Regions from separate parts of the Rahnella sp. RcJ3 genome, predicted to be linked through region 2. Evidence: predicted binding sites of a transcription regulator. Region 2 holds the regulator's gene; the other holds the start of a gene.

Region 1 (5,964 bases), on a different contig from region 2:
CAATCGCATCCAGCTCATAACCCGTACCTGCGTTGGGCTGCGCAGAAGATAAGCGCGCCACTTCGATGATACTGGCCAGAGCGGCTAACAAACCACACAGGGAGTAGACGATAATTTTGACTTTATCGACGCTGATACCTGACAGACGCGTAGCGGATTCGTTACCGCCCAGCGCGTAGATATAACGCCCCAGCCGGGTGTGATGCAGCATGTACCATGCCGCAATAAACACCACAGCCATCAGCCAGACAGGTGTCGGGATACCCAGCGGGCGACCGATACCAAACCAGCCAAAAACATCAGCGACATCATTAAAGCCGGTACTGATCGGGCTGCCGTTGGTGTACACCATCGTAATACCACGCAGCAGCAACATCATGACCAGCGTAGCGATAAACGCCTGGACTTTCCCTTTGGCCACAATCATTCCGGTGACGCCACCCACAGCCGCACCTAACGCCAGCGCGGCGCCAACGGCAACAAACGCATTCACTTCCAGCCCGACAATCGAGGCGGCAACGGCGCCGGTCAGCGCCAGCAAAGAGCCGACGGATAAATCGATCCCGGACGTCAGGATCACCAGTGTCATGCCGACGGCCATAATGGCGTTAACGGACGTTTGCTGAAGGATGTTAAACAGGTTATTGACCGTAAAGAAATTCGGGCTCATGGAAGAGACCACGGCAATCAACACCAGCAGCGCAATCAGAGACTTTTGCTCCAACAACCACTCTTTACTGATCCAGCGCTTTTTGGCTGGCAATGTCTGAGAACTCATATCTGATTACTCCTGCGTCACGCCGTATTGCTTGCCGACAGCGGCAGCCATCAACACTTCCTGCGTAGCCTGTTCTATCGGGAATTCACCGCTTAAATGGCCTTCATGCATCACCAAAACCCGGTCACTCATACCGATCACTTCCGGCATTTCTGAGGAAACCAAAATGATACTCAGCCCTTCGCGCTTGAACTGGTTTATAAGCTGGTAAATCTCTTTCTTGGCACCAACGTCAACGCCGCGCGTCGGTTCATCGAGGATCAGGACTTTCGGCCGCGTCATTAATCCACGGGCAATTGCCACTTTTTGCTGATTACCGCCGGAAAGCAGGCCGATGGTCTGCATCATCGACGGCGTTTTGATATTGAAGAGGCGGATGAAATCGCCGACAGCCTGCTGTTCTTCCGCATGTTTAAGACGTCCGCCAGCGTGGCTGAAATAACGCAGCGCCGTCAGCGACATGTTTTCTTTCACTGACATGCCCAGAACTAAGCCATCGCGCTTGCGGTCTTCAGAGATATAAACAATGCCGTTTGCCAGCCCGTCCTGCGGTGAGTGTGTCACCACTTCGCGGCCATCGAGCGCCACATAACCACTTTTACGCGGTAAGGCTCCGTAGAGAATTTTCATCAGTTCGGTACGGCCTGCGCCCATCAGACCGGAAATCCCCAGAATTTCGCCGCTGTACAGATCAAAGCTGACGTTATCCACGCCCGGCCCGCTGACATCGCGTACCTGCAAACGCAGCGCACCGCGTTCATGATTAATGCGCGGGTATTGCTCTTCGAGGCGACGGCCCACCATCATTTCAATCAGCGTGTCTTCTTCAAGCGAACTGACCGGCCGCTCTGCAATAAACTGCCCGTCACGGAACACCGTCACGTCGTCGCAGATTTCGAAAATTTCTTTCATGCGGTGGGAGATATACACCACACCGCAACCGGCGGCTTTTAGTTCCCGGATCACGTTAAATAAAGAAGCGGTTTCGGTATCGGTCAGGGCATCCGTCGGTTCATCCATAATGATGACTTTGGATTCAAAGCTCAGCACTTTGGCAATTTCGACCATCTGCTGGTCGCCGATGGATAAATCGCCTACCAGCCGGTCGCTTTTGTAACGCAGATTCAGGCGCGCCAGCAGTTTATCGGCCTCGGCATACATCTTTTTCCAGTTGATGCGGCCAAAACCGTTCACAAACTCACGGCCCAGGAAGATATTTTCAGCAATCGTCAGTTGGGGGATCAGGTTTAATTCCTGATGAATGATACCAATCCCGGCTTCCTGAGAGGCTTTAGGGCCACTGAAAACCGCTTCCTTGCCAAGAAAATGCACTGAGCCGGCATCTTTCTGATAGATGCCGGTCAGCACTTTCATCATGGTGGACTTGCCCGCGCCGTTTTCTCCCACCAGCGCCATTACACGTCCCGGATAGACGCTGAGCGCCGCGCCGGAAAGTGCTTTTACGCCGGGAAAGGCTTTATCAATGCCTGTCAGTTGCAGCAAAGGTTGCATAAAGGCCTCAGAAGGTTACGCCAGCACACAGAATAACGTTCGCATAAGGCGAACATTCCCCGCTGCGGATCACAGCCCGACTTTTTTCGCTTTGTGCTTTGAATGACTCATGACTGACGTAATCCAAAGCAATGGTGTTTCCCTGGTGTTGTTCGAGTTGTGTCAATTGGGCGAGCAACGCTTCATGGAGTTGAGGATTTTTAGTGAGGATTTCCTCGGCGAGGATAGCCCGCTCAACCTGCATCTCATGTGTCACTACCTCTAAGACTTGTAAAAAGGTGGGAACTCCCTGGGTCAGGGCCAGATCGATGCGTTGGCAAGCTGCTGGCACCGGAAGTCCGGCATCGCCAATAACCAGCTGATCGGTGTGACCTAACCGGGCAATAACATGTGAGATTTCGGCATTTAACAGCGGTGACTTCTTCATTGTGAACTCCTACAGCGAAACGTTTCGCTCACCGATGAGTTTATAAAGATCCCCGGCCATCGCAACGGAGTTATGATGGAATTGTGATCAGCGTCGAAACGTTTCGCTGAATAATTAAGAAACCGCAGGGAAATTTGAGTTAGTCGTTTCAGAAAGGAGAAAGAGAAAATAAAACAGGGCACCCGAAGGTGCCCTGCGAGCAGTAGAAATGAGGATCAGATTTCTACCTGCGTACCGAGTTCGATTACGCGGTTCGGCGGAATTTCAAACTGATCTGGCGCGCGTAAGGCGTTGCGGCTGAGCGCCATAAAGAGTTTGCCACGGAAGTAGAGATACCAGGGGCGCTTGGTCAGGATCAGTGATTCGTGCGACATAAAGAATGACGTTTCCATCATCCGGCACGGCAATCCTTCCAGACCGCAACGGTGGAACACTTCCTCCACGTTCGGCGTTTCTTTAAATCCGTAGCTGGCGACCACACGCCAGAACGTCGGCGAAAGCTGTTCGATGGTGACGCGCCGGACGTTATGTACATAAGGCGCATCTTCGGTGCGTAACGTCAGCAGTACCACACGCTCATGCAACACTTTGTTGTGTTTGAGATTGTGCAGCAACGCAAACGGAATGACGTTGATGGCGCGCGACATATACACAGCCGTACCCGGAACACGCACCGGCGGGGATTTCTCCAGAGAGGCGATCATCGCTTCCAGGGAATTCCCATGCTCGTTCATGCGGCGCATAAGGCGGAAGCGCTCGCTTTTCCAGGTCGTCATAACGATAAACATGCCCAAACCCAGCGTCAGCGGCAACCAACCGCCGGAGAACAGTTTAGTAGCGTTCGCCGCGAACAGCGGGATATCCATAAACAGCAGACCGATCAGCAAAAGCCCGACCAGGAAAGGTTTCCAGTGCCAGTTTTTGAGTGCCACCGTACAGGAAAGAATACTGGTCAGCACCATCGTACCGGTTACTGCGATACCGTATGCCGCTGCCAGATTGCTCGAATGCTCGAAGCTGGCGATAACGATAACCACCGCAAAGTACAGCAACCAGTTAATGGCCGGGATGTAAATCTGGCCTGCTTCCATTTCTGAAGTGTGGATGATGCGCATTGGCGGTAAATAGCCTAAACGCACAGCCTGACGCGTCAGGGAAAACACACCGGAGATAACAGCCTGAGACGCGATAATGGTGGCCAGCGTTGCCAGCACCAGTAACGGGATCAATGCCCAGTCAGGCGCCAGCAGAAAGAACGGGTTTTTAATCGACTCCGGGTCTTTCAGCAGCAATGCGCCCTGACCGAAGTAGTTCAGCACCAGAGAAGGCAGCACCACGGTGAACCAGGCCAGACGGATCGGGAATTTCCCGAAGTGGCCCATATCCGCATACAGCGCTTCCACACCGGTAATCGACAGAACGACCGCGCCAAGTGCCAGGAAGGAAAACGACTTATGCTCGATAAAGAAGTTAACCGCCCACATCGGGTTCATGGCGCGAAGTACTTCAGGGTTCTGCATGATGCTGTTCACGCCGAGAACAGCCAGCGTCAGGAACCACAACAACATCACCGGCGCAAACAGTTTGCCCACGATGCCGGTGCCGTGTTTCTGAATAATGAAAAGCAGCGTCAGGACAGTAATAGATAAGGGAACGATATAAGGATCAAGTGAAGGTGCTGCGATTTCCAGACCTTCCATCGCGGAAAGAACAGAAATAGCCGGAGTGATCACCACTTCACCATAGAAGAAACTTCCGCCGATCAGGCCGAGAATGACCAAAACGGCAGTGGTGCGTGCCGAGGTGTTTCTGCCCGCCAGAGACATCAGCGTCAGAATACCGCCCTCCCCTGCGTTGTCCGCCCGCATCACATAAGTGAGGTACTTGAGCGAAACAATGAGGATTAACATCCAGAAAATCAGAGAGAGAAAACCAAAAACGACGCTGGGTTCAACGTTGAAACCATAGTGACCAGAAAAACACTCTCTTAAGGTGTAGAGAGGACTGGTACCAATGTCGCCATAGACCACACCAATGGCGGCCAGGGTTACTGCTGGGAGTGACCGTTTATGTTCAGTGCTCATATTTCGTTTCTTTTTTGCTCGAACATCCGTAAGCGATGAGTGCGCTCGATCTTATGATGCCCACTAAAAGGCGCACAGTATGCACGAATAAATTGGATTGCCTACCCTTAAATGTGCAGCTAAACCGGCGTTCATATGAACGGGGTCACATTTCTGATAATAGAAAATTTTTAGTAATCAACAAGCTATAACGACAAAAATAAACGTGGCATATCGCTATTAGCCAGTACACTATTCAACAACTCAATGGAAACCGGAAGAGACAGTATGGCGCAATCTCCCCTTCTGGCAGAACGGATCGCCCGTCTTGCTAACGCATTAGAACATGGCCTGTACGAGCGGCAGGATGCCATAAGACTTTGCCTGCTGGCAGCCCTGTGCGGCGAAAGCGTTTTTCTGCTCGGCCCGCCAGGTATTGCAAAAAGCCTGATTGCCCGGCGCCTGAAATTTGCGTTCCGACATGCGCGCGCTTTTGAATATCTTATGACGCGCTTTTCCACGCCGGAAGAAGTCTTTGGCCCGCTCTCGATTCAGGCCCTGAAAGATGAAGGCCGCTATCTGCGTCTGACCGAAGGTTACTTGCCGGAAGCTGAAATTGTCTTCCTTGATGAAATCTGGAAAGCAGGCCCGGCCATCCTCAATACATTGCTCACCGCCATCAATGAACGCCGCTTCCGTAATGGCGAACGAGAAGAACCTATTCCGATGCGTCTGCTGGTCAGTGCGTCCAACGAATTACCCGAAGCCGATGGTGGCCTCGAAGCGCTGTACGACCGCATGCTGATCCGTCTGTGGTTGGATAAAGTGCAGGATAAGCAAAATTTTCGCTCACTGCTGACCAGCCGGAACAATGAAAACGCCAATCCGGTGACAGAGTCCCTGAGTATCAGCGATGAAGAATACCAACAATGGCAGCCGGAGATCGACAAAGTCAATCTTTCAGACAGCTGCTTTGAACTGATCTTCCAGCTGCGCCAGCGCCTTGATGCCCTGGATACGGCACCTTATGTCTCGGACCGTCGCTGGAAAAAAGCCCTGCGCCTGTTGCAGGCCTGCGCATTTTTCAGTGGCAGAAAAGCGATCACGCAGGTGGATCTGATCCTGCTGAAAGACTGTTTATGGCATGACCTTAATACTTATAACCTGCTGCAAACCCAGATTGA
Region 2 (5,964 bases):
TCAGTGTCCGGTTTTTTATTAGCTAACGCATACAACCATCAGCGTGGTACGCGCATTCCGCCATCAACGCCTTGCGGGCTAAAGACGACTTGCCACAACTGAATGTCCCGGGCGCGGAAAGCACCGGCGCAGGCATTCAGGTAGTAGGTGAACATGCGGTGGAAACGTTCACCGTATTTTTCCGCCAGTTCCGGCCAGTGTTTCTGGAAGCGTTCATTCCACGCCATCAGCGTGCGGTCATAATCAGCGCCGATATTGTGCCAGTCTTCCATTACAAATAATGACTCACTGGTTTGTGCAATTTGTTGAACCGACGGCAGGCAACCGTTGGGGAAGATGTATTTATCAATCCACGGATCGACATTAAGGTCTGTTTTATTAGAACCGATGGTGTGCAGCAGGAAAATGCCGTCAGGTTTGATATTGCGTTTGGCGACATTAAAATAGGTCTGATAATTTTTCGGACCCACATGCTCAAACATTCCGACAGAAACAATGCGGTCAAACTGATCATTAAGGTCACGGTAATCCTGCAGCAGGATTGTGACATCCAGCCCTTCACAGCGTTTTTGAGCCAGTTTTTGTTGTTCAGCAGAAATCGTGACACCCACAACGCTCACGCCATAATTTCTTGCCGCAAACTCTGATAATCCACCCCAGCCGCAACCGATATCCAGCAAGCGCTGTCCCGGTTTTAATTGCAGCTTGTCACAGATCATTTTGAGTTTTGCTTCCTGTGCTTCTTCAAGCGTAGTGGCCTCTTTCCAGTAGCCGCAGGAATATTGCATGTACGGGTCGAGCATCAGAGTAAATAAATCATTCCCCAGATCATAATGCTCTTTGCCAACAATCCACGCCCGTTTGCGGGATTGCAGATTGGTCAGGCGTGCTGCGGCGACACGTAAAGTATCTTTAAAATGGTGGGGGAGTTTACTTTCCAAACCGGCACGAATAACGCGCTGGAAAAAGATATCCAGACGGTCGCATTCCCACCAACCGTCCATATAACTTTCACCGAGGCCCAGAGAACCTTCCTGTAAAACACGCTTAAAGAAGTCAGTGTTTTTTACTTTAAGGTCGAAAGGACGATTACCGTTTACCTGAATATCTGCCATCGCCAGCATTTCACTGGCGATCCGGTACCACTGATTGTCCTGAATGCTTTGATCTTCTATACACGATGAACTCATAGCTTCTCCATCACTTTCTCTTCTGACTTATTAACCTGCCGGGAAAAGCAAAGGCTATTTTTGCAGGTCTTTATGAGAACAGACGACTAGCGCCTCGCCCGATATTCGACACCAACAGAGGAAATTAAGAAGAACGCCTGCGCGCCGTAAGACGTGCAGGAAAATCATCCTTGAAAAAGTACAAAAAAATAAGTGTGACACTGTCCGCGCGTCTGGCTTAAGTATGTGATAAAAGTTTTGTAAAAGTGCTATTTTATTTGGTTTTGTTGAGTATAGGCTCGCTGGCAGGCATTCTCAATAGTTAATCGTGATGAATGAAAATGCCCGTTAAGTGACTGTTGCATCAGGGTATTATCACTATTAATTAGCATGCCTTGTCTGAGTTTCCTGCTCTGATTTCTGTCCATTGTCTTGCGTGATTTCATGCCGCAAAGAGAGCCAGCGACCCAAAACTACCAACAATAGTGTAGACAGCATGATCGTGACTGTCGCCATGAGCGGATGCACAATAAATGCGGAAACCAGCAAGCTGGCAAGGAAGCACAACCCGAGCTGCAGCGTATTTTGCAATGCTGCCGCCTTGCCTGTATTAGCAGGAAACGGCATTAATGCATTTGCGACAACAATTGGGTAGGTTGCACCATTCACCAAAGCCATCAGACAGAAAGGGATCAGCAGGCTAATCAGCCCGGCATCCGTGAACATGGCAACACAGAACAAAGTCACCATACTGACGCCGTAACCCGCCAGTAACCATGGCAGAATTTTATTACCGTCCAGCTTGCTGATCACAACACGGCAACCAAAACCACCAAGCAGGAAAGCAATAGTCTGCGGGACATAGCTCAGCCCGATGGCACCGGGTGAATAACCCATGTCGCTCAGGATAAACGGTGAACCCGTTAACCACGCAAAGAATCCGGCTGAACAGGCGGCATAAATCATGACATTCCCGCTGTAAACAGGCGATTTCAGTAACGTCGCAAACCCTGTTTTATCAGCCTTCGCTTGTTTTGCCGGTTTATTCTCACGCAGAGTCAGCGTCGTCAGCACCAGGACGACGGCGACTGCGGTCAGCAGAGCAAAAATGGCTTCCCAGTCAAAATGATTGAGTACCCACGCACCAAGTAATGGTGCCAGTGCCGGAGAAAGAGCCACTAACGGCATAATGCTGGCGAAGGTTTTTTTCGCCACATCGGCAGAGAAACGGTCAACAACGATTGCCTGCCAGGTGACTGCGGCGGCACAAACGCCCATCGCCTGTAAGAAGCGCAGGGCCAGAAGGGCGCGTACATTCTCAACCCAGATAACGCCCAGACAACCGACCGCAAACAGTGTCAGACCAAGAAGCAATACCGGTTTACGGCCGATCCTGTCTGACAACGGCCCCCATAACAACTGACCGAGAGCAAATCCGCCGAGAAAAATGCTCAGACTTGCGCTGATCATCCCGGGGCTGGTCATCAGACTGGTTTGCATGGCGCTGAACGCAGGCAGATACATATCAGTGGCTAAAAAGCCCAGCATGCTCAGTCCCGCGAGATAGAGCATAAATCCAAAGGAGGGTTTCATTATCGTCTCATTAATTTATTTATTGCAGATGATGTGATGCAGATTACATACCGGAGGCGGAGTTTAACGCTTTGATAACAGGCTTGTGAAACGCTAATATTTGCACTCTGCTATCAAAAATATTGAAGGCTGAATTATGTGGTCAGAATACGCCCTTGAAGTGGTAGATGCCGTGGCAAGAACAGGTAGTTTTAGTGCGGCAGCGCAAGATTTGCACCGCGTACCTTCTGCTATCAGCTATACCGTCCGTCAGCTTGAGCAGTGGCTGGCCGTGCCGTTGTTTGAACGTCGCCATCGTGACGTGGTACTGACGCCTGCGGGAAAGGTTTTTGTCGATGAAGCGCGGATTCTGACAAAAAAAATGATAGCCACGCGCCGGCAGTGTCAGCAGGTGGCGAACGGCTGGCGCGGCGAATTACGTGTGGCGGTTGACCGGATTGTAAAACCCGCACGGACACGGCGTCTGGTGCTCGATTTCTACCGCCATTTTGCGGACACCGAACTCATTATTCACTCAGAAGTGTTTAATGGTGTCTGGGATGCGCTGGTTGACGGGCGGGCAGACGTGGCGATCGGTGCTACACGCGCGATACCGGTTGGCGGGGGCTTCAGTTTTCGTGACATGGGATTTATGGACTGGCATTGCGTCGTCAGCCCGCAACATCCGCTGGCTCAGTTATCCGGCGCGCTGAATGATGATGAGTTGCGGCCTTATCCTGCACTCTGTCTGGAAGACACCTCCCGGACATTGCCTAAGCGGGATACATGGACGCTTGATAACCAGCGGCGGCTGGTCGTGCCAGACTGGACCTGTGCGCTGGAATGCCTGACCGAAGGCTTATGCGTGGGTATGATGCCGGTTCATCGCGTCACGCCGTGGATAGAACAGAAAAAGTTGCAGGTGCTGACGCTGGAAAATACGTTTCCCGACAGCCCGTGTTGCCTGACGTGGGATCAAAGCAATCCGTCACCCTCGCTGGCCTGGTTGCTGGAATATATGGGCGATACAGAAACCATGAATCAGGAATGGCTGCGTGATTAGAAAAAAACGCCTGCATCTGCAGGCGTTCGATATCTGTTAACGGCGGTAATCGCGGTACGGACCATCGGCTACGGAACGGCGTTCGACCAGTTTCGGATGCACCTCAATGGTCTGAGACTCTTCACGCTTACTGACAATTCTGTCCAGCAACATGGTAAAGGCCATTTCACCCAGACGTTCTTTCGGCTGATGCACGGTTGTCAGCGCGGGGGAGAAGTAACGGGCGTTACGCACATTGTCGTAACCGATCACGGAAATATCCTGAGGAACGCGCAGGCCCAGTTCGTCTGCGGCACAGATTGCGCCCATTGCCATCACATCGCCGCCACAAAATACGGCAGTCGGGCGGTGCTTCTGCATCAGAATTTTATGCATCGCCTGATAGCCCGATTCCGGCTCGAAATCGCCCTGAACCACCCATTCGTCACGCAGCGGAATATTGGCTTCAGTCAGTGCTTTCACAAAACCCTGGAAGCGGCCACCGCCGGTATTACGTGCCAGTTGGCCCGGGATCACCCCAATATCACGATGACCGCGTTCAATCAGATAACGCCCGGCCATGTAACCCCCTTCGAAAGCATTATCAATAATGCTGTCGGTGAAGTTCTTACGCGCTTCGCCCCAGTCCATGACCACCATTGGGATCGAACGGTGCTCCTCGAGCATATTGAGCAACTCATCAGGATATTCCGCGCACATCACCAGCAAGCCATCGACGCGTTTTTGCGCCAGCATTTGCAGGTAGGCTTGTTGTTTTTCCAGATTATTATGCGAGTTACACAAAATCAGCGTATAGCCTTTGGAGAAGCAGCTGTTTTCTACGGCTTCAATCACTTCGGCAAAATAGGGCGCTTCGCTGGAGGTGGCAAGCAGACCGATCGTTTTGGTGTTATTGACCTTCAGACTGCGGGCTACAGCACTCGGCGAGTAATGTAACTCTTTGATTGCAAGGAGAACCGCTTCTTTGGTTTCTTCGGCGACGAAACGTGTTTTATTGATGACGTGCGACACGGTTGTAGTGGAAACGCCAGCGCGCTTTGCGACATCTTTAATCGTTGCCATGTAAACAATGACTCCTGAACTCACGTGTTTCAGCACGTTAGCATTATGTTAATCGTTTGCTTGCGTGGATCTCACTGCTGGCTTCTAAAAGGGCAGTGAAATCGTTGGGTGGATTCTTCAGAATGAGGCGTGAAATGCTCTCGGGTGAAATCAACCGGCACACAGGCGTGTTAACCGACAATTTTCTCTTATAATGCAGGAAAGTGGAAGTAAAATTCTCAGGGATACATTGTCATTCAGCACAAGATTTTAAATGTTAATTATGCGAAAATGCGTTGGCACACAATTAGTGTGGCTTAAAAAATGCCACAATTTGATCCGAAAGGGGGGTTTGATGGACAGCAACCTGAAATTATCGTTGATCACCACGGTATGCGCTTTGCTTATGATTATCGCTTTCAGCTTCACTGCGGTGATGAACTGATTCAGTAAGTGAACCGCTATAAAAAAGGGCGATTCCTGTTACAGGAATCGCCCTTTTCAATTTTACGCAGTGGCCGTTACCGCCGATACTCTTCCCTGCAGAAACTCTTCGTTAAATGCTATTCAATGGCTGATTAGCGAAACTTCAGACTTAACGAATTGTTTATTATCGGATCGTTTTCGGCGTCATTACCCGGCGTGCACCCACATAATGATCTTGCCAGTAATCGTCGCCGAGAGAGGTGATTTTAATGTCTTCGCCCGTTCTTGGAGACTGAATAAACTTGCCGTTCCCCACGTAAACACCAACATGGTCTGCAGCGCCGCGGTTATTGATTCTGAAGAACACCAGATCACCGCTTTCAAGTTCGCCGCGTTTGACCGGAGCCGCATCGCGCAGGTGATACATTTCATTCGCTGTGCGTGGCATTTTAATACGGATCAAATCTTTGTAGGCGTAATAGACTAAGCCGCTGCAATCAAAACCGGTATTCGGCGAGGTTCCGCCCCAGCGATATGGTTTTCCTACCTGATGCATCAGTTTGGTCATCGCCGTTTGCTGGGCATGCTGATAGCGTTTTTTATGCGTTGCACTTAGCGTAATCGGTTTGCTGTCTTCTTCGGGCTTTTTACCTTTACGGTGCCGGCCATACGCTTCTTTTTTACTGACCCTTT

Evidence for each region. Region 2 encodes PurR, which represses purine synthesis genes. Its sites were predicted from a motif close to CANGCAAACGTTTGCNTG; they were not measured.
Region 1: a site for PurR is predicted at 2,730-2,747, ahead of rbsD (D-ribose pyranase). Genes of this name have one in related genera too.

Annotation. Positions count from the first base shown of each region.
Region 1 is NZ_QSNX01000011.1:194,836-200,799, reverse strand. It holds gene rbsC (ribose ABC transporter permease) at 1-778, opposite strand, end outside; gene rbsA (ribose ABC transporter ATP-binding protein RbsA) at 785-2,290, opposite strand; gene rbsD (D-ribose pyranase) at 2,298-2,717, opposite strand; gene kup (low affinity potassium transporter Kup) at 2,933-4,801, opposite strand; gene ravA (ATPase RavA) at 5,069-5,964, shown strand, end outside.
Region 2 is NZ_QSNX01000012.1:141,888-147,851, forward strand. It holds gene cfa (cyclopropane fatty acyl phospholipid synthase) at 39-1,190, opposite strand; gene punC (purine nucleoside transporter PunC) at 1,551-2,762, opposite strand; gene punR (DNA-binding transcriptional activator PunR) at 2,899-3,804, shown strand; gene purR (HTH-type transcriptional repressor PurR) at 3,841-4,866, opposite strand; gene DXU84_RS25330 (YnhF family membrane protein) at 5,201-5,290, shown strand; gene DXU84_RS16890 (C40 family peptidase) at 5,456-5,964, opposite strand, start outside.